One region of the Pseudoalteromonas sp. SIMBA_162 genome, then DNA from elsewhere that is predicted to be linked to it. Evidence: predicted binding sites of a transcription regulator. Region 1 holds the regulator's gene; the other holds the start of a gene.
The links. The regulator LexA, encoded in region 1, represses DNA repair genes until DNA is damaged. The targets are predictions, from matches to a motif close to TACTGTATNNNNATACAGTA.

Region 1 (10,270 bases):
TATATACAAATTATTAAGCGCCTCAAGTTGCTCGTTACATGACGCACTGCACTCACTCGAATAATTAAGCGCTATAGTCCATTGTTTAGGATTATTTTGTTGCCAGTTTTCTAGTTTTATCTCTTCATTTAGAAATTCACCGTGATTTGTAACCGCACTAGGTAACCAATCGAATTTGAGCGCGCTATAGGCTAAAAACAAAGGGATAGCACAACAGGTTACAAACAATAAAAGGGGTTTATTTTTCATTTTTATTCCTTTTTTTACTCGCAAAAATGGCTACAACAACACATGCAAAGGCGATTAAAAACCACTGCACCGCATAGGCGTTATGTTTTTGTGGGCTCATTACAACCGCTTCGTAATGCGGTATCGCAATTTCATCACCCTCACCTTGGCGGTAAGCCATAAAGTTAACCAATGGGAAATTAGTGTGTGATTGTATAAAGCTTAAGTCGATTGATTGAATGCGTTTGGGCAAATCACCACTCGAGGTCTTATCTTCTAGGGTAAAACTACTGAGGTTATTCTCTTTAATTTGTGCTTTGACCGTAAACTCACCTTGGGGCATAACTACTGCAGGTAAAATATCCCGTGATAGCGGGGCTCTCACCCAACCTAAATTAACCAATACTGCACGCATATCATTATTTGGTTTTAACAGGGCGAGTAGGTCGTAACCCACTTGTCCGTTATATACTTGATTATCTAACAACCAGTAATGTTCGCTTAAAAGTGTCCCTTTAAGCTCGACTAGTACACCGGTTTTATTCCACTGCTTTGGTAAATTTAGCAACTGCGACCAACTCATAACACCATGAGTTTGTATTTGAGCAATAGCAGTGAGCTGTTGCTGTTTTTTTTCACCTCGTTCTAATTGCCAAAAACCTAGGCGCACACATACCAGTACGACAACCACAACCATACAAATTGTGATTATTGAACTAAGCTTTTGTTTGTGCCTTAAAACTACTTGCATAAAGGGTCAACTCAGTGATTATTAAAATTATTATTGTACTGTTGTTAATGTTTATACTTTTTAACTTATTTAGAGCGCTATTTATTATGGTGTCTGGAAAAACAAACGGGCGACCTATGTCTCACTTTTTAGGACGCCGAGTGTTGTTTTCGGTTGTTGTATTATTGGTCACAATCGCAGCAGTTAAGCTCGGTTATATAAAGGCAAATAGCTCGCCCATAAACGTTACAGCACATATACAAACACAAATAAACACAGCCATACCACATCAACAAAATGCCAATACCAAGCAGCAGCTTGAAACGCAAAGTGCTTTTCTTTGGTAAAATGACCTTTTAATATTCGTATTAAAATGACAAATAAAAGTATGGCTCCGAGTGTGACATGCATGCCATGAAAGCCTGTAAGCAAAAAGAATGTATTACCGTACACACCGGCATCTAATGTTAGATTTAAGTCATTATATGCATGAACGTATTCCTCTACCTGCAATGCTAAAAAGCACACGCCCAATAACACCGTAAGTCCTAAAAATACTTTCAGTGGTTTACGTTTGTTGTTTTCCATTGCAACATGGGCAAAATGTAACGTGACCGATGAAGCGATTAAAATTAACGTATTGATCAATGGTAGGCCTTGCCACCCCATAGCTTGGGTTGTGTCACCGGAGGGTGTAACAACCAAAGGCCACATAGCTTCAAAAGTAGGCCACAACACTTCATTAGTCATAGCATTGTTACCCGCGCCCCCCAACCAAGGCACTGAAATCATACGTGCATAAAATAACGCACCAAAAAAGGCCATAAAAAACATAACCTCAGAAAAAATGAACCAGCTCATGCCTTGTCGAAAAGAACGATCCATTTGTGCTGAGTACAACCCTTGACCTGACTCGTGAATAACATTTTTAAACCAGCCAAATAACATATATAAAAGAACGGCTATACCGGCATAAAGTAAATAAACACCGCTCCCCCCTTCCTTGCCAACTTCCATAACTGTTAAGCCTGCGCCTACGGCGATAAAAAACAACGCAACCGCCCCTACAATGGGCCACGGGCTTTGCTCTGGTACGTAATAATGCTCATGTTCTTGATTCATTTTACTTGCTCCTAGTTTCGCACTAGTGTTTGTTGCTAGTTATTACTGGCAACTAGTTGCTCACTAATATCAAATACGGTGTAAGACAAAGTTAGCTCTTCAACATCACTTGGAAGCGCTGTATCAACATAAAAAAGCAATTTAAATTCGAGCTCTTCCCCCGCTTTTAGGGGTTGTTGATCAAAGCAAAAGCAGGCCATTTTGTGTAAATATTTTGCCGCTTTGCCTGGTGAAACAGACGGTACTGCCTGCATAACTTTATCGAGTTCACTACTATTTTTTGCGCTAAAAACGACTTCTCGCATTTCTCCGGGTTTCACAACCACACTGTACTCTTTTGATTTCACCTCAAAAGGTGCACCGCTTTGTGCATGAGTTGTAAAACTCACGCTAACGTCCCTTGTTTGCTCAATCACGCTACTTTGCTGCGCTTGCTCTAACGATGGCTTACCATTTAGCCCGGTTAAGTCACAAAACACGTCGTATAACGGCACTAAGGCAAACGCAAACGCAAACATACCTATGCTGATAATAATCAAGCGTTTAAGGAGCGGTGCGTGGGTCATTATTTAATTTCCGGTGGTGTTGAAAAGGTATGGTAAGGCGCAGGGGATTCAACTTCCCACTCTAACCCTTCAGCGCCATCCCATACTTTTGCAGGGACTTTTTCGCCGCCTCTTGCACATTTAAAAACAACCACTACAAACAACAGCTGAGATAAACCAAATGCAAAACCACCAATACTTATAATTGCGTTAAAGTCTGCAAATTGCAGTGCATAATCAGGAATACGACGAGGCATACCAGCCAAACCCACAAAATGCATTGGAAAAAACAGCACATTTACACTGACTAACGACAACCAAAAATGCCACTTAGCCAGCGTGATATTAAACATATTGCCAGTCCATTTTGGCAGCCAGTAATAAGCACCGGCCATGATTGAAAATACCGCCCCTGTCACTAACACATAATGAAAATGAGCCACTACAAAATAAGTGTCGTGGTATTGAAAATCAGCGGGAGTAATAGCAAGCATCAACCCTGAAAAACCACCTAATGTGAACAGCACTATAAAAGCAATACTGAACATCATAGGGACTTCAAAGCTAATAGAACCGCGCCACATGGTGGCTACCCAATTAAATACTTTCACGCCGGTAGGTACCGATATCAGCATTGTGGAGTACATAAAAAATAGCTCTGCAGCTACCGGCATACCGGTGGTAAACATGTGATGCGCCCACACAATAAAGCTTAGCAATGCTATAGATGACGTGGCATAAACCATAGATGCATAGCCAAATAGCTTTTTACGCGAGAAAGTGGGCACTATGGTTGAAATGATACCAAAGGCTGGCAAAATCATGATGTAAACTTCGGGGTGACCAAAAAACCAAAATATATGCTGGAACATCACCGGATCGCCACCGCCGGCAGCATCAAAAAAGCTAGTCGCAAAATATTTATCGGTTAAAACCATGGTCACCGCCCCTGCCAAAACGGGCATAACAGCAATGAGTAAAAATGCCGTTATTAGCCATGTCCATACAAACAGGGGGAGTTTCATCCACGTCATCCCAGGTGCACGCAAATTAACTATAGTCACAACCACATTAATAGCACCCATAATTGAGCTAATACCCATAATGTGCACCGCAAATACAAACAAGGCAGTATTGTCGTTACTGTATGTGGTTGAAAGCGGAGCATAGAAGGTCCAGCCAAAAGCAGGACCTCCTCCAGGCATAAATAAAGAAGCAAGCAAAATTAAGAATGCGAAAGGTAAAATCCAAAAGCTCCAGTTATTCATTCTAGGTAATGCCATATCTGGCGCACCTATCATTAACGGTATCATCCAATTGGCTAATCCCGTAAAGGCAGGCATAACGGCGCCAAACACCATTATTAAACCGTGAACTGTAGTCATTTGATTAAAAAAGTGGGGATCGACCAACTGCAACCCTGGCTGAAATAATTCGGCCCTGATCACCATAGCCATGGCGCCACCAATTAAAAACATGGTCAACGAAAATATTAAATATAAACTGCCAATATCTTTATGATTTGTTGTATAAAGCCAGCGCTTAAAGCCTTTAGCTGGATGATGAGCATGATGCGCTTCATTGGCGTTTGGTTGTTCTGCTATGCTACTCATTAGTTAGCCTCCACGTCGGCATCAAGTGCTGCTTGAATCTCACTAGGCTGAATAACATCACCGGTATCGTTACCCCATGCATTTCGCTTGTAAGTAATAACCGCAGCCAATTGTTTTATAGATAACTGCTTGGCAAATGATTGCATTGCCGTGCCTGGGCTCCCATGAATAAGTATGTCTATATGACCTTTTATATCGCCAAGTACAATTGGGCTGCCTTTAAGAGCCGGAAATACGCCCGGTAGCCCTAACCCCGTAGGTTGATGACATGCTGCACAACTTGCCATGTATACTTGAGCACCCAGCTCCATTAGCTCTTCTTTAGGTAATGTTTGATCAAGTAAAGCTGCATCAGCTAAAGCTGCTTGTTGCTTAGCTTGTTTAGCATCGGCCAACCATACTTTAAAGTCAGCCTCAGATTTGGCCTCTACCACAACGGGCATAAACCCGTGATCTTTACCGCACAGCTCAGCACACTGACCTCGGTAAATACCTTCTTCGTTTATGTTGGTCCATGTTTCGTTAATAAAGCCTGGATTGGCGTCTTTTTTAACGGCAAAGTCTGGTACCCACCAAGAGTGGATAACATCATCTGAGGTCATTAAAAAACGAATTTTTTGATTAATTGGTAGTACGAGGGGTTTGTCTACCTCAAGTAAATAATTTGGGTTTTTATCAGCTAAATTAGTTATTTCATCCTGAGGAGTTGCAAGCATTGAGTAAAACTCTACATCTTCTCCCATGTATTCATAATGCCATTTCCACTGTGAACCTGTAACTTTAATTGTTAAGTCGGCTTTACTGGCATCTTCCATCGCTATTAACGTTTTTGTAGCAGGCACTGCCATAGCAATTAAAATAACAAATGGAATGGCGGTCCAAAGAATTTCTACTTTGGTACTTTCATGGAATTGAGCGGGAACCGCTCCTTTAGATTTGCGATGATGAATGAGTGCCCAAAGCATAATGGCAAACACTATTATCCCAATCACACAACATATAAAAAATATGGTCATGTGTAATTCGTAAACATTTTCACTTATATCTGTAACGCCTTTACGCATATTAAATTGGCTATTTGCCAAGGCTAACTGCGGAAAAACACACAATATAAGCCACAAGGTACAACTAAGTTTACCCATGTGACGACTCCTTTGATGCTGTTGCTAGTGCAAAGCGAAGAGGCATACGGCTTAAACGCCAATTCGTTATTTTTATTTTTTTATTAATGCCGTTTTATTTATAAAAATTGGCATTCACTGCGCTAGCAACAAATTTATTGTGTGTGCTCAAAGCTTAAAAGCGATGAGTATTGCCAGCGTCAGTTCATTAACAATTAGTTAATATTTAACCAGCATGCAAGTTTTTTGTATTAAAAACAAACAATAAATATGTAAAAAGTAGAGCGTTGATTTAGTTTAGCGTAGAAAAAAGTAGCTAAAATCGAGAGGTAGTAAGGGCTAAGGATGAAATGAAAGAGTGTCAATAAAAAACAAATAAATTTAAAAAAATAAAAATACGCACCAAAATAGTGCGCAATTTATAAAATAAGAAAGAACTACATCCAGTCCGCGTTACGAATTACACCCACTGCCAAGCCTTCAATGTTGAACGACTCAGTTTCAAGATCGACCTTAATTGGTGCAAACTCGTCATTTTCAGCATGAAGCAACACCTGGCGACCCGCCTTTTCAATGCGCTTTACGGTTACATCGTCATCAACACGGGCAACCACAACTTGACCATTTTCAGCCACTTGTGTTTTATGCACAGCAAGTAAATCGCCATCCATAATGCCTATATCTTTCATACTCATACCGTTTACGCGCAGTAAAAAGTCGGCAGCTGGTTTAAACATTAATGGGTCAATTTTACAGTGGCTTTCAACATGTTCTTGCGCCAAAATAGGGGAACCTGCCGCAACTCGGCCAATAAGCGGTAAACCTAATTGTTCTGGCTCCTCTTCTTCAACAAGTTGAATTCCACGGCTTGCGCCAGGTTTCATTTTAATCACCCCTTTTTTGGCAAGGGCTTTTAAATGTTCCTCAGCGGCATTTGCACTTTTAAACCCTAACGTTTGTGCTATTTCGGCACGTGTAGGCGGCATACCAGTGTCTTTAATAAACACTTTAATTAATTCGAGTATTTGAGCTTGGCGTTTAGTTAATGGGCGCATACAACTGGTTTTCCATACAGTACATTTAACTGTGAGTATATACAGTTAAATAAAAATCGCAAATTTAAATTATTCGTTCAAATAGCCAAATTACTTGCTTACGTGTACATTTTAGGGGCTTTCTAAAATAGCCTATAAAAATAGTAACTTGCTACATTAAATTTAAAGGAGTCTATATGAGTATTTGGCATCAACCCATTACATTAGCATTGTGTAAACAATTGGACGAAGGCATTAATGGCCAAGGGACGCTAATGAAAACCATGGGAATCGAAATAACAGAGATAGGCGACGATTATCTAGTAGCAACTATGCCTGCAATCCCTGCACACCATAACCCTATTGGCATGGTTCATGGCGGCGCAAACGTTGTACTCGCCGAAACCGTAGCTAGCTATGCTGCTAATTTTGTGGTTGATTTCACAAAGTTTTACTGTGTTGGGCAAGAAATAAGTGCAAGCCATTTAAAGGCTTCTCGCAATGGTACATTAACGGCAACAGCACGCGCATTTCATATTGGAAAACGAAGCTCTGTTTGGGAAATAAAAATTACAAACAGCCGCAACGAGCTATGCTGCGTATCAAAAATGACCGCAGCCGTTGTTGAGCGAAAGACGTAAGTTATTTTTCGAGAGGGTAAATTGTTATTTCCATACCCGCGCCAATAGCAGATATACGCAGTAGTGTATCTGCATGTAAAGCTTGATTAAAACACTTTGGCGACGTGCCTGACTCAAACCCTATATCAAACGTTCTACGTGAGCAGCTCAACCATTGCTTTAATGCATTGCGTGAACATGACTCAATAAGCTCACATATATGGTTTATTGCTTTGTCTGGTGATTTTACATCGCCAGCTACCTCAATACGTGCTAATTGACGGTATTCGTCTTTGTCATAATGTAAAATCGTTGCGACTTTTTTTAGGTCGGCCACCAGCACACTAATATCTTGTTTTGACTCAAGCTCTAGATCTACATTTAAAAATTGAATTTCCGACATTGTCTCGTATTTATCCTCTAATGGTTACCATGCAAACTTTAACGCAGTTTTACCTTTATACCAAATCAACACCCTATAAATAGACGTTTTATATGGTAATACTCTTATTTTAGAGTGCGATTGCTACTTACAATTGGCGCTATTGTGCTGAAACGCTATTTTAATGCACTAGTGCGACATTTTGTCGCACTCACCTTGCTCAACCATCGCGTAAAATGTCTTGTAAAAATAATAAGATAAACACACATGAAAAAAACTTTTAAACCAGCACGTAAACTTCATAAATGGTTGGGCTATTTATTAGGAATACAAATACTAGCTTGGTTGCTTGGCGGTTTGGTTATGAGCGCCATCCCGCTTGAAAAAGTACATGGTAAACACCTAGCAACACGCACCCTAGTTAACCCCTTTAAAAGCAGCGATTACGTGGCATCAATTGATAATATTGTTTCGCAAGTCACTAATCCGACTAAAATAACCTTTGCACATTTTTTATCTACCCCACTTATAACTGTAACCAGTGAAGGCAACCCTCAAAGTTTTAATGGCATTACTGGGCAACCATTTAAAGCCCCCAATAAACAGCAAATAATTGCTAATGCACACGCGCATTTACTTATTGATGCTCAACCAGTAAGTACAACTTTGTTAGGTTTAGGGCCAAGAGAAAGCGGTTATAAAAAAGATGTATGGAAAGTACAATTTAACGATACATTTAATACCACCCTCTATTTGTCATCAGATACAGGCAAAGTGATTACTGTGCGCAGCACACTGTGGCGAATTTTCGACTTTTTTTGGATGCTGCATATTATGGATTACGATGAACGTGAAAACTTTAACAATCCTCTATTAATTAGCTTTGCTGCAACCAGTGTGCTTTTTTGTTTAACTGGCTTTTTACTGCTATTGCAAAACATAAGGATTAAACGCAGATTTAAATAAGTTTATGTTTGCCTGTTGAGCCAGTAAACTAGGGACTCCTGTAGTTCACGTATGTGATGGATATGACCCGATTGATTTTGGCCTTACTGGCTTGCTGTGTCTGTTTTTCGGTATCAAGTAAAGACTTTACTCGCTTCTCTACTGCTAAAAAGCACTTAATAAAAACGCTACCGCACAATGCAAAAAGCCTGTATTGCGGTTGTGATATTAAAAAACAAGGTAAAAAACTAGTGCCAGATCCAACGGGTTGTGGCTATGTACCTCGTAATACATTTACCCGCTCAGGCAAAGTAAACCAGCGCGCTTTACGTATTGAATGGGAGCATATTGTATCGGCATGGGAGTTTGGGCATCAACTACAATGTTGGCAAAATGGTGGGCGGAAAAACTGCCGTAAAGTCAGCGAAAAATTTCGAAAAATGGAAGCTGACATAAACAACTTAGCCCCCGCAATTGGCGAAATAAATGCTGACCGCTCTAATTATCGTTTTGGCATGCTAGGTGGAGCCGCGACTCAATACGGCCAATGCGATGTAAAAGTAAACTTTAAGCAACGTGTTGTTGAGCCACCATTTTATGCCCGTAAAAAAATTGCCGACGCCTATGCTTACATGCAAAAAACCTATGGTTTAAAAATTTCAAAACAACAACAAAAACTTTTTAATGCGTGGCAAAAGCAAGACCTAGCACTAAAAAGCACTATACAAAAAATGTAATGATATTCCTGCTAATAAGCGAACTTAAAATACTGCTTTACCAATAAAAAATGACACAATTATTTACATAAAGAAAAAGCAAAACGTTGAATAAATAATCAGGTGTTGTAGTATTTTAAACAACTTATTTACAGGAAGTACCGAATATGTTTAAAAACAACACTCTATCGCTTGCAATTATTAGCGCGCTCTCAGTTTTTGCTTTAACAGGTTGTGGTGGAGGCGGAGGTAGCAACACTACACCAGCGCCTGTCACGCCACCTACAAGTAGCACACCGACATGGACTGCCGGTGTATTTGAACCTTCAGACGAACTCAAAAACTTTTGCGAAAACCCACGTACAGGTAACGACCCGTTTAATAATAATGAGCCTTACCCTGACCAAGCTGGTTCAGCCTTATACGAAAAATTATGGCTTCGCTCATGGAGCGACGAAACATACCTGTGGTATGACGAAATAGCCGATAACGACCCTGAATCGTTCGATACCGTCGCTGACTATTTTGCTCAACTAAAAACCGAAGAGCTAACCGATTCAGGCGCTAAAAAAGATAACTTTCATTTTTCAGAACCCTCTGAAGATTACTTCCAAGAAGCACAATCGGGCGTTACCTCTGGTTATGGTATTAACTGGGCATTTATTGGTGATTCAGCCGATAGAATTTTACGTGTTGCTTACCTTGAAGATGACTCACCAGCTAGCCAAATTGGCTTTCAACGAGGCGATACCGTACTTGAAGTTGATGGCGTAAGCATTAATACCAATACCCAAGCAGGGATTGATACTTTAAACGAAGGCTTATTTAGCCCAACCAACGGTGATTCACATACAATTGTTGTTCGCAGTAACGACGGCACGGAAAAAACATTTAACGTCACAGCGGGTAACATTGAGCAAACGCCTGTTCAAAATGTAAAAACGATTGTAACAAGCAATAACACGCGCGTTGGTTATATGCAGTTTAATAGTCATATAGGTATTGCCCAAGAGGGCTTAATTGATGCAGTAAATAAATTTAGAACCGATAACGTAGACGAACTCGTTATTGATTTTAGATACAACGGCGGTGGTTTATTAGCGCTGTCTGCGCAGCTAGCGTATATGGTGGCAGGAAGTGCCAATGTACAAAACCGCTTTTACTATCAAACACAACAAAATGATAAACAGCCTGTCGATTCTCCATTTCCGTTT
Region 2 (10,270 bases), on a different contig from region 1:
TTATGATACCCTCCCAGCCCGTTTGGAGCCAGTTCTTATAGGGGTAGTAAATGCTAAACAATAAAAATAATTGTATAAAATTATCAATAACACAAAATTGTATTGATGTATTTTCGCATTTTTCTCATCTGCCTCATGCCATACTGCTCGACTCTGCTAATAGCGACCATGTAAATAGTCGCTACGACATAATTTCCATAGAACCTGAACACTTGCTTGAAGTGAGCGATAACAAAACATTATTCAATGGCGAGCCAAGTGAGCTAACCTGTTTTGAAATAATGAATACCCATTTGCGCAAACTCAGTAACACAAAAGCACCTTTTGACTTGCCCTTTAATGGAGGTTGGTTAGGTTATTTCGGCTATGACTTGGGTCGTATAATTGAAAAAATGCCAACCATAGCAGAGCAAGATATACACTTACCGCAAATGGCTGTAGGCCTTTATTTAGATGCACTTATTTTTGATAGACAGCAAAATGCGTGGTTTTATGTTTCACAGCCACATGTTGAAAGACGCTCGCTTTACGAGAAATATCTAGCATCAACTCCAATTGACGCAAAGTTTGAGTTAACGTCTGAGTGGTTTTCTAATATGAGCCAAACCCAATACGCCAAAAAGTTTGCTGTAATTGAAGACTATTTAAAAAGCGGTGATTGTTATCAAATTAATCTAGCGCAGCGCTTTAAAGCCCAATATAGCGGTGACCCTTGGTCAGCGTATGTTAAATTACGCGAAGCTAATAAAGCGCCTTTTTCAAGTTTTATTAATCATCCTGCAGGCGCTATTTTGTCAATTTCGCCTGAGCGCTTTATATCGATCCAAAACAATATTGTAGAAACTAAACCAATAAAAGGGACACTTGCACGTAAAGCTGACGCCTACGAAGATAGTGCACAAGCGTTAAAACTTGCAAACTCATCCAAAGATCGCGCAGAAAACGTGATGATTGTAGATTTACTTCGTAACGACTTAGGTAAAGTAGCCAAACCCGGCAGTGTTAAAGTGCCTTCTTTATTCGCAATTGAAAGTTTTCCGGCCGTACACCATTTAGTAAGTACAGTGACCGCCGAACTCGATATCAATAAAACAGCCGTTGATCAACTCGAGGCCGCTTTTCCTGGTGGCTCTATTACTGGAGCACCTAAAATACGCGCGATGGAAATTATAGAGGAGCTAGAACCTCATCAGCGCAGTGTTTACTGTGGCTCTATAGGTTATTTAAGTGCCTGCGGTAATATGGATACCAGTATTACTATTCGAACTTTAGTTTGTTATGAGCAGCATATTTACTGTTGGGCCGGAGGCGGAATTGTCGCTGATTCTAAAGTCGAATTGGAATACCAAGAGACTTACGATAAGGTAAATAAAATTTTACCTTTATTAAAGAGTAGGTGATCTTGAATAGTGACTTTATTAAAACGCGCTTTCAATTAAGCCCAACCGCTGCGCCAAATCAAATAAAAGACTCTCGAAATAAACGCGCCAGTGCCGTTATGTTGCCCATTATAGATGTAGCCGGACAGGCACATATTTTACTGTGTAAGCGCCCTACTTATTTGCATCATCACCCAGGTGAAATTTGCTTACCCGGTGGTAAATTTGAGGCAAGCGACAAAACGCTTCGTACAACGGCACTACGTGAATTGAAAGAAGAGTTAAACATTGCGCACAAAGATGTAAATATCCTTGGCAATTTACCAGAGTACTCCACCTTAACTGGGTTTAGTATTCGTCCCTACGTATGTGTTTTAAATAAAAATACGCAGTGGGTAAACGATCACAATGAAGTACAGGCTAGCTTTTTACTCTCCTTAGATGAATTAAGTACTGAAGCTAACTGGCAACCTTTGCCATTTCAACGTTTTGGTAAAGAAATCACTCTGCAGGGGTTTGTTACCCCCCATGGGTTACTTTGGGGAGCAACTGCTAGCATTATAAAAAACTTTACAAAACAACTAGCCTTACCAGTTTAAATCTTCGTTAATAATAGTTACATGCTAACAATTCCGCGTTATTATGCTCGACCGTTCAAAGAGCAGCCTCGGGCTGAGTAAATTAATAAGAGACACACACTATGATCAGTGCATTTGATATGTTTAGCATTGGTATTGGCCCTTCGTCATCACACACCGTTGGCCCAATGCGCGCATCACGCTTATTTGTTAATGAACTCCATGAAAAACAGCTATTAAAAAGTGTTACCGATATAAAAGTAGAGCTATATGGATCGTTAGGTCAAACAGGTATAGGTCATGGTTCTGGCAAAGCTGTTGTACTTGGCTTAGCAGGCTATGACCCAGAAACAATCGATGCCGATTTAGTCGATGATATTTTATTAACTATCGAGCAAGAACAAGTTATTTATTTAAACCAAACACACAAAGCCAACTTTCCTAAGCAAGGTGCTATTGTTTTTCATCGTCGTAAAACGCTCCCAAAGCACTCTAATGCAATGGAGATTATTGCTTCAAATAATGGTGAAAAGCTTTATAGCAAAGTGTACTACTCTATCGGCGGCGGCTTTATTGTTACCGACGAAGAATTTGAAAACGAAAAGCAAGCAGCGCTCGATATTAGAGAAGAAAACCCAGCGCCATACCCTTTTAGTAGCGCAAAAGAGCTACTTGAAATGTGTAAAGACTCAGGCCTGAGTGTATCTAGCTTGATGATGAAAAACGAACGCACACTTCGAACCGAAGACGCTATAAAAGATGAGTTATTTCATATTTGGCAAGTAATGAAAGCCTGTATTGAGCGCGGAATGCGTACTGAAGGAATTTTACCTGGCGGTTTAAAAGTAAAACGACGTGCCCCCAGCCTATTCTTAAAACTGAATATCGAAGTGAGCAACGATCCACTCAGAGCAATGGATTGGGTCGACCTATTTGCACTTGCCGTTAATGAAGAAAATGCGGCCGGTGGACGAGTGGTAACAGCCCCCACTAATGGTGCTGCAGGCATTCTACCCGCTGTGCTTATGTACTATCATACATTTGTAAAAGAAGTAGACCGCGACATTGCCACGCGTTATTTACTAACAGCCGCTGCAATTGGTATTTTATATAAAAAAAATGCGTCTATTTCTGGTGCCGAAGTGGGCTGCCAAGGCGAAGTGGGTGTAGCGTGTTCAATGGCCGCCGGAGCATTAACTGAAATTGTGGGTGGTAATGTTGTACAAGTTGAAAACGCAGCTGAAATAGGCATGGAGCATAATTTAGGTTTAACGTGCGACCCTGTTGGCGGCTTAGTGCAAGTTCCTTGTATTGAACGTAATGCGATGGGGGCTATAAAAGCCATCAATGCTTCTCGATTGGCAATTCGTGGTAGTGGCGAGCAAAAAGTATCACTTGATAAAGTAATAAAAACCATGCTTGAAACAGGTAATGATATGAAAACAAAATACAAAGAAACCGCGCGCGGTGGTTTAGCCGTTAACATTATTGAGTGTTAGGCTAACCTTAAACAAAAAAACCGACTATTAATAAATAGTCGGTTTTTTTGTTATCAGACCCAGTGCTACTTTACAGGTAACTCTATATCTTCAAATAACTTATCTACATCATCTTGATTACGTAATAAACTCGCGCGCTCCACACGCTCTTTAGTTAAATGCGGCGCAAATCGTTCTATAAAGTCATACATATAAGTACGTAAAAAGCTGCCTTTTCTAAAGCCAATTTTTGTTGTGCTAGCTTCAAATAAGTGACTTGCATCAATGCAGACTAAATCAGTATCAGTGATTTCATCAATCGCCATTGAAGCCACTACCCCTACGCCAAGCCCTAAACGAACATAGGTTTTAATTACATCGGCATCAGTCGCCGTAAATACAATATGCGGCTCTAACCCATGGGCGCTAAATGCTTTGTCTAATTCAGAGCGACCCGTAAAACCAAATACATAAGTAATTAGCGGGTATTCGGCAATATCTGCTACCGTTAAACTATTGGCTTTTTTAGCAAGTGGATGATCCTTTGCAACAACAATACTGCGATTCCAATGATAACAAGGCAACATAACTAAATCAGAGTATAAATGAAGCGCTTCAGTTGCAATGGCAAAATCGGCATCGCCCCTTGCTGCGGCATCAGATATTTGTTGCGGTGTACCTTGGTGCATATGCAATGATACTGCAGGGTATTTTTTCATAAACCCCTGAATCACACTAGGTAAAGCATAACGTGCTTGAGTGTGCGTTGTTGCTATATTGAGCTTACCTTGGTCCGGTAATGTGTGTTCGTTAGCCACCGCTTTTATACCTTCTACCTTTGAAAGTATCTCACGCGAGATATTTATAATATCTTCACCGGCACTAGTTACATGCGTTAAATGCTTGCCACTTCGCCCAAAAATTTGAACACCTAACTCATCTTCTAACATACGTACTTGTTTAGAAATACCAGGCTGTGAGGTGAATAAACTCTCAGCCGTTGCTGAAACATTTAATTTATGATTTTGTACTTCTACTATGTATCTGAGTTGTTGTAATTTCATGGTTGCATTTTTACGTTGTAATTTATTATAAATAAAGGCAATTCTATAAAGCTAGATCAGTTTTACCGGTAGCGTTGATTAAGCTTATAGCGTGCATTTATCGAAGTGGTGCTCAAGGCTAGCATAATAAATATACTTGAGGTAGCCATGATTAGACGAATTAATCTCATAGTCCTTATATTTAACGACAGTTAATTTACCTAATTTGAAGTTAATTCGCGCAAAACTACCCCGATGGCTTATATTTAATGTAATATTAAAAAATTAGGTTATGAATCCGAGAATTACACCATGATCGTGTCTATTATAATTGTCCTTATAGTTGCTTTGGTTGTGATTGCACTTTGGGTAAGTGCTGTTCAGCAACACAAAGAAAAACAAGAAAATGAGCGCCGAAAAGAACTCACAAAACAAAAGGCGATCATTGAAGAAACTGAAGAAGCATTAATGAACCAGGCTAATATTCCGCTATCTGAAAACGTTATTAGGGTTCTACAAAGCCGAATTGCCGAAGCACTCAAAACAATGGTTACGCATTCGCCAACCTCAAAAGCGCTAAAGAGCCGTTTAGAAGAAATGAAACAGCATCTCTCTAACCCGGTGCAAGGAACCAGTAGTGAGTCATTAGCATTACCAAGTAACGACAAACAGCTTGTTGCGCTAATTCAAGGGATTAAAAAATTACGTGTGATCCTACGTTCTGAACACACTAAGGGCCGTGTTAATAGCCAAGTATTTACAGGCGAAGACAAACTACTTGAGAAATTACAGCTTAAAATAAATATAGAAAGCCAAATTAAACGCGGTATTTCGGCACGTTCTGCGAGTATGGTTGGCTCTGCTAGACAATATTTTGAAAAAGCCTACGCAACGCTTAGTGCAGTGCCTTATTCAGACGAATATGTAAATGCTAAACGTCAAGAAGTGGAACGTTACTTAGAGGAAATTAGCGTCGAGCTAAAAGCATCTAACGCAAGCGCCCTAAAAAAGAAAAACGAGCAAGAACAAGACGATTTAGATGTGCTGTTTGCTCCAAAAAAGAAATGGTAACAGCAGCTTTCCACTGAATAATAAAAAAAGCCCATACTGTGTATGGGCTTTTTTAGCATTAAATTTTATAACCTAGAGTTTAGCTTCCCCAACAGGGATAAATCACATAACGTCGCTGGTAGTTATATATCAAAACAAAACTTTGTTATTTATGATAAAAACGCGAATTTAACAATAAATAACACGGTTAATATCCATACACTAATTGTTATTTCACTGCGTTTACCACAAAGCAACTTAACCGCCGTATATGAAATAAAACCAAGCGCAATACCATGCGCAATTGAAAACGTAAGCGGCGTCATTAACAGCACAACGGCTACTGGAATAGCGTCAGTCATATCGTCCCAGTCCACAAACTTTAGGTTTTGTAACATAAGTACAGCAACATATAAGATTGCGCCCGCTGTTGCATAAGCTGGTACCATATTAGCTAACGGTGCAAAGAACATCATTAGCAAAAAGCAGCAACCAACTACCACTGCAGTTAAGCCTGTACGCCCACCAACAGATACACCCGCCACCGACTCTATATAAGATGTGGTTGTTGAGGTACCTAACATTGCACCTGCAATGGTGGCTGAGCTATCGGCACTGAGTGCACGTCCTAAGCGTGGCATGTTTCCTTTTTCATCTGCAAGACCAGCCTTTTGCGTTACAGCTACAAGAGTACCTGACGTGTCAAACAAATCGACAAACAAAAATGCAAAAATAACACTAAGCATTGAAAGTTCTAAAGCAGCAGCAAAATCCAACTGCATAAAAGTAGGTAAAATTGAAGGCGGTGCAGCAATAATTCCCTGGTATTCAACTAAACCTAAACCAAGTGAGATAGCAGTAACCAATAAAATACTGATCAACACTCCACTTTTAAAATCACGATATAACAATGCCGCAATAATAAAAAAGCTAAATATAGCCAGTAACGGTCCCGCAGATGTTATTTCACCCAACTGCACAAATGTAGCTGGGCTTGCCACAATAATGCCTGCATTTTTAAGTGCTATTAAGGCTAAAAATGCGCCAATGCCTGTCGCAATAGCCCGTTTTAAAACTAATGGAATGGCATTTATTATCCATTCTCTAACCTTAAATAAACTTAGTAATAAAAATATACAACCCGACATAAATACTGCGCCCAACGCAGCTTCCCAGGTGTATCCCATACCTAATACAACGCCATACGTAAAGAAGGCGTTTAACCCCATGCCAGGTGCTAAAGCTAATGGGTAATTGGCCCATAACCCCATAATAAAACAACCTATTGCAGCAGCAATACAAGTAGCAACAAAAGCAGCACCTTGATCCATTCCCGCTTCTGCTAACATCGCAGGGTTCACGAATACAATGTAAACCATTGTGATAAAAGTAGTCATTCCGGCGATGCATTCTCGTCGAACCGTGGACCCATTTTCGTTAATTTTAAATAAAGCTTCTAACATAATGAACTTACAACAATAAAAAGTAGCGAGATTTTATCATAAAAAGTATATTTTTCAGGACATTTTACCTTGCGATATACTAAACTATTGAAGTAGTTAACTATACCGAATGACAGCATATGATAAAAACCACACCAACAGGTTATGATTTAGAACAACAATTAGACAATATTTTGTCTTTTGTGACACAACCAGGCGATACTAATTCGTCACCTGAAAATGATAGCTCTCAACAAAGTACGCTGAATAAGGCGCTATATTATTTAAAAAATAACCAGCCTGCTTTAGCTGCAAAGTGGATGCGCTTATCGGCAATGTCTGGTGATCACCGAGGGCAATTTTATTTAGGCTTGTTTTTTGTAAAAGGCCAAGGTGTTCCACAAAGTGTATTTCATGGAGTTGCTTGGCTTAGCTTATCGAGTAGCCAGGGCCATGAGCCAGCTACAGTTGCGCTTGCTGATTTAAGAAAATATATAGAAACAAAGCGTTTTAAGGATGCCCAATGTTATGCAGCCAGTTTATATGAACAAATTCATCAATTACAATATGCCCATTTAATCCCCCCTGTCCCTTAGTAAAAGCCCGAAACTTAGCTCGTAAAAGTACTGTATACAGTACAGAGCTATAATTTAAATTTATAAAAAACGTAAGCAAACCTTTTCAACCTGTATAAAAAAAACTCACCCACTAACATTCCAGTTTAAATAAAAGCGATAAATATCAACAGTATAAACATTAAAATACACATTCTTAAAAATAGAATATAAATTTGTATAAAAAAATAGCAAAAAAACACTTGCGCCATAACACTGTATAAACTACTGTATACATGTACTGTATATAAACCCAGTGAGCGAGATGATATGTTACAGCCAATAACCGTAAGAACAGTAAAAAGCTATCAACAAGACGAACTATCTGATTGTGTTAACGTGATTCAAATCGAAGATGATATATCGGCAACGTTTGAGCTGTTAAAGGTGCTACACCAGTATAATAGTTTAAATGCTTGGACTTTATTAATCGCACCAGATCATGTTCCTAGTAAAGCTTTGCTTGATTCATGTTCAATAGACACAAGTAAACTATTAGTCATTAGGCAAAAACATTTAGTAAATTTAGAATATGTACTGCGTAGCGCACTGCATAATGGTAACTTTGCAGCGGTCATTACATGGACTGATATGTTAAACAATCAGTTATTGAGCAACTTATCGCTTAACTTAAGTAACACAAAAACAAAGTTATACTGTTTTACTAAAAATTCTGACGTACTTGATATACCTTACATACAGCAAGCTTGCTAAAATGATGTTTTAAATCTTATGTAACAATTATGAATTATTTAAATAACAACACTTGCTTTTGTGGAAACCAAAAAAATTACGAAGATTGCTGTGAACCACTGCTATTAGGTGATAAACAAGCAGAAACACCCGAGCAGTTAATGCGCTCTAGGTATACAGCTTACGTACAAAAAAATGCTAAATACGTATACCAAACATATGCAAGTGAAAAGCAAGCTGAAAACCCTGTAAATGAAATTAAAGAATTTGCGACCAGTTGTCGATTTGTAAGCTTATCTGTTATTGAAACAAACAGCGATGAAAATAAAGGGGTCGTTGAGTTTAAAGCTACCTATTTTTATCAAAACCTATATTGTGTGTTACATGAGCGCTCTCAATTTATAAAAGAGCAACACCAGTGGCGATATCTCGATGGTATTATATTTCCGGTCGCTGATATAAAAGTTGGCAGGAATGATGATTGCCCTTGTGGCAGCGCAATAAAATACAAAAAATGCCATAGCGCGTAATCCCCTCTTTTTAAGTGAAGTACATTATTTACTTCACTCCGTTGCTAATTAAATACTCACATTTAATGCATAGCTTCGTAAATTTATTAAACACAACTCCCTTTATAACCTTTTAGATTTAGTACTAACTCTATTAATGAAGTGGTTAATATTGAGGGAAAAGGTAGTGTTAATAACAATTCAACAGTTAAAGCCCTAAAACGATGTAAAATACTTTGAGCTAGCTCAAAAGAAAAAAGCTTGAAGGTAATCTATAGGCATAAAAAATGGGCCAATGGCCCATTTAAATAATTTGATATGCACAAACGCTAATTATTACTCGTCGTTATCAAGGTCTAGCTGTTGACGCTGTGCAGGTTTTGCCAATATTTCTAAGTAAAAAGACATCAATTCTTGCTTTTCAATATCACTAATACAGTTGCTGATTTCAGCTACATGAACCACTTGCGCATCTTCAACCGTTTTACCAAACTTACAGTCAAATGCCCAATAATCTGCATCTTCTGGTAGAGTTTTGTTGCGCTCTCTTTTCAAATATTTTTTCACTTCATGCTTTGCAGCATCAACCATACGAGGGTATTTGATTTTCTCGTGATTTAGCGTGAATGTTTTCTTCATTACGTTCCTAATTACCTTGGTTTAATGATAACGGCATTCATGTCATACCATTTGTAGCCATTATAGCAATTGCATTTAATTTTTGGATGCTTTTTTTACATTAAATCAATTTTTAGTCAATTCGGATTTGGTGCAGTCGTAAAATTTAATCAGGGATGGGTAGTGTAACTAGACACTATTTGATGAAATCATAAATTATGCCATCGTCAAATGTAATGGTTCACGCTGATTTACGTCTGTTAGAACGTCATAAAAGCCTGCGACATCCATTTTTGGATTATCTATTTCTATTTCGTCTTTTTGTAAACGTCTTCGCACAGCAAGTTCACAATTATCTATAATGGGTAGGGGTATGTGGTTTACATCATCTCTAATCGAAAAGGGCTCAGGGTTTAAACACTGATTTAGCTTTATATCGGCCATGCCTTTATTTTCACCAACCGAAGACAAACGCTGTGCATTAAACTGCCCAATTAGCATATTAAATTCACTGGGTGCTAATGGCTGCTTTGGTCCTGCTCCTAATTGCTCTCTTAACTGCGCTTCTTGAGTTGTGTTATCTTCAATTTCACTTTTAGGTAAATGAAATTGACTAAAATCTAAAGCATCTTGTGAAAGCATTGCTAACAGCAATGAAAATTCACCACGGCGGTCTGCATGTACACTTTGGTTTAACCGAGTACTTAATTGCTGCTCTGTGATTAACAAATCATCGATTTGCATAGACTTTAGCCGATTGGAATGAGTAATGAATATTTATCGGCTTTATTTAAATTTTCTTTAGCTTTTTTCTTTACTTAAAGGCACATTTTGCTATTATCAGCGCCGTTGCATTGGAGGGGTTC

Region 2: R0J88_RS05770 (SulA-like leucine-rich domain-containing protein) is a predicted target of LexA. The motif match lies at 7,811-7,830, and genes of this name have one in related genera.

The regions. Positions count from the first base shown of each region.
Region 1 covers NZ_JAWJBQ010000017.1:26,500-36,769, reverse strand. Annotated here, with positions in the region: gene R0J88_RS13190 (hypothetical protein) at 1-249, opposite strand, end outside; gene R0J88_RS13185 (SURF1 family protein) at 239-979, opposite strand; gene R0J88_RS13180 (DUF2909 domain-containing protein) at 994-1,305, shown strand; gene R0J88_RS13175 (cytochrome c oxidase subunit 3) at 1,205-2,080, opposite strand; gene R0J88_RS13170 (cytochrome c oxidase assembly protein) at 2,116-2,646, opposite strand; gene ctaD (cytochrome c oxidase subunit I) at 2,646-4,238, opposite strand; gene coxB (cytochrome c oxidase subunit II) at 4,238-5,380, opposite strand; gene lexA (transcriptional repressor LexA) at 5,797-6,414, opposite strand; gene R0J88_RS13150 (PaaI family thioesterase) at 6,591-7,034, shown strand; gene R0J88_RS13145 (hypothetical protein) at 7,036-7,416, opposite strand; gene R0J88_RS13140 (hypothetical protein) at 7,663-8,361, shown strand; gene R0J88_RS13135 (endonuclease) at 8,424-9,077, shown strand; gene R0J88_RS13130 (S41 family peptidase) at 9,224-10,270, shown strand, end outside.
Region 2 covers NZ_JAWJBQ010000005.1:202,408-212,677, forward strand. Annotated here, with positions in the region: gene pabB (aminodeoxychorismate synthase component I) at 51-1,400, shown strand; gene R0J88_RS05740 (NUDIX hydrolase) at 1,403-1,978, shown strand; gene R0J88_RS05745 (L-serine ammonia-lyase) at 2,080-3,456, shown strand; gene cysB (HTH-type transcriptional regulator CysB) at 3,522-4,499, opposite strand; gene R0J88_RS05755 (hypothetical protein) at 4,791-5,549, shown strand; gene R0J88_RS05760 (NCS2 family permease) at 5,699-6,991, opposite strand; gene R0J88_RS05765 (tetratricopeptide repeat protein) at 7,111-7,566, shown strand; gene R0J88_RS05770 (SulA-like leucine-rich domain-containing protein) at 7,855-8,298, shown strand; gene R0J88_RS05775 (YchJ family protein) at 8,328-8,807, shown strand; gene R0J88_RS05780 (DUF6172 family protein) at 9,123-9,425, opposite strand; gene R0J88_RS05785 (VC2046/SO_2500 family protein) at 9,621-10,148, opposite strand.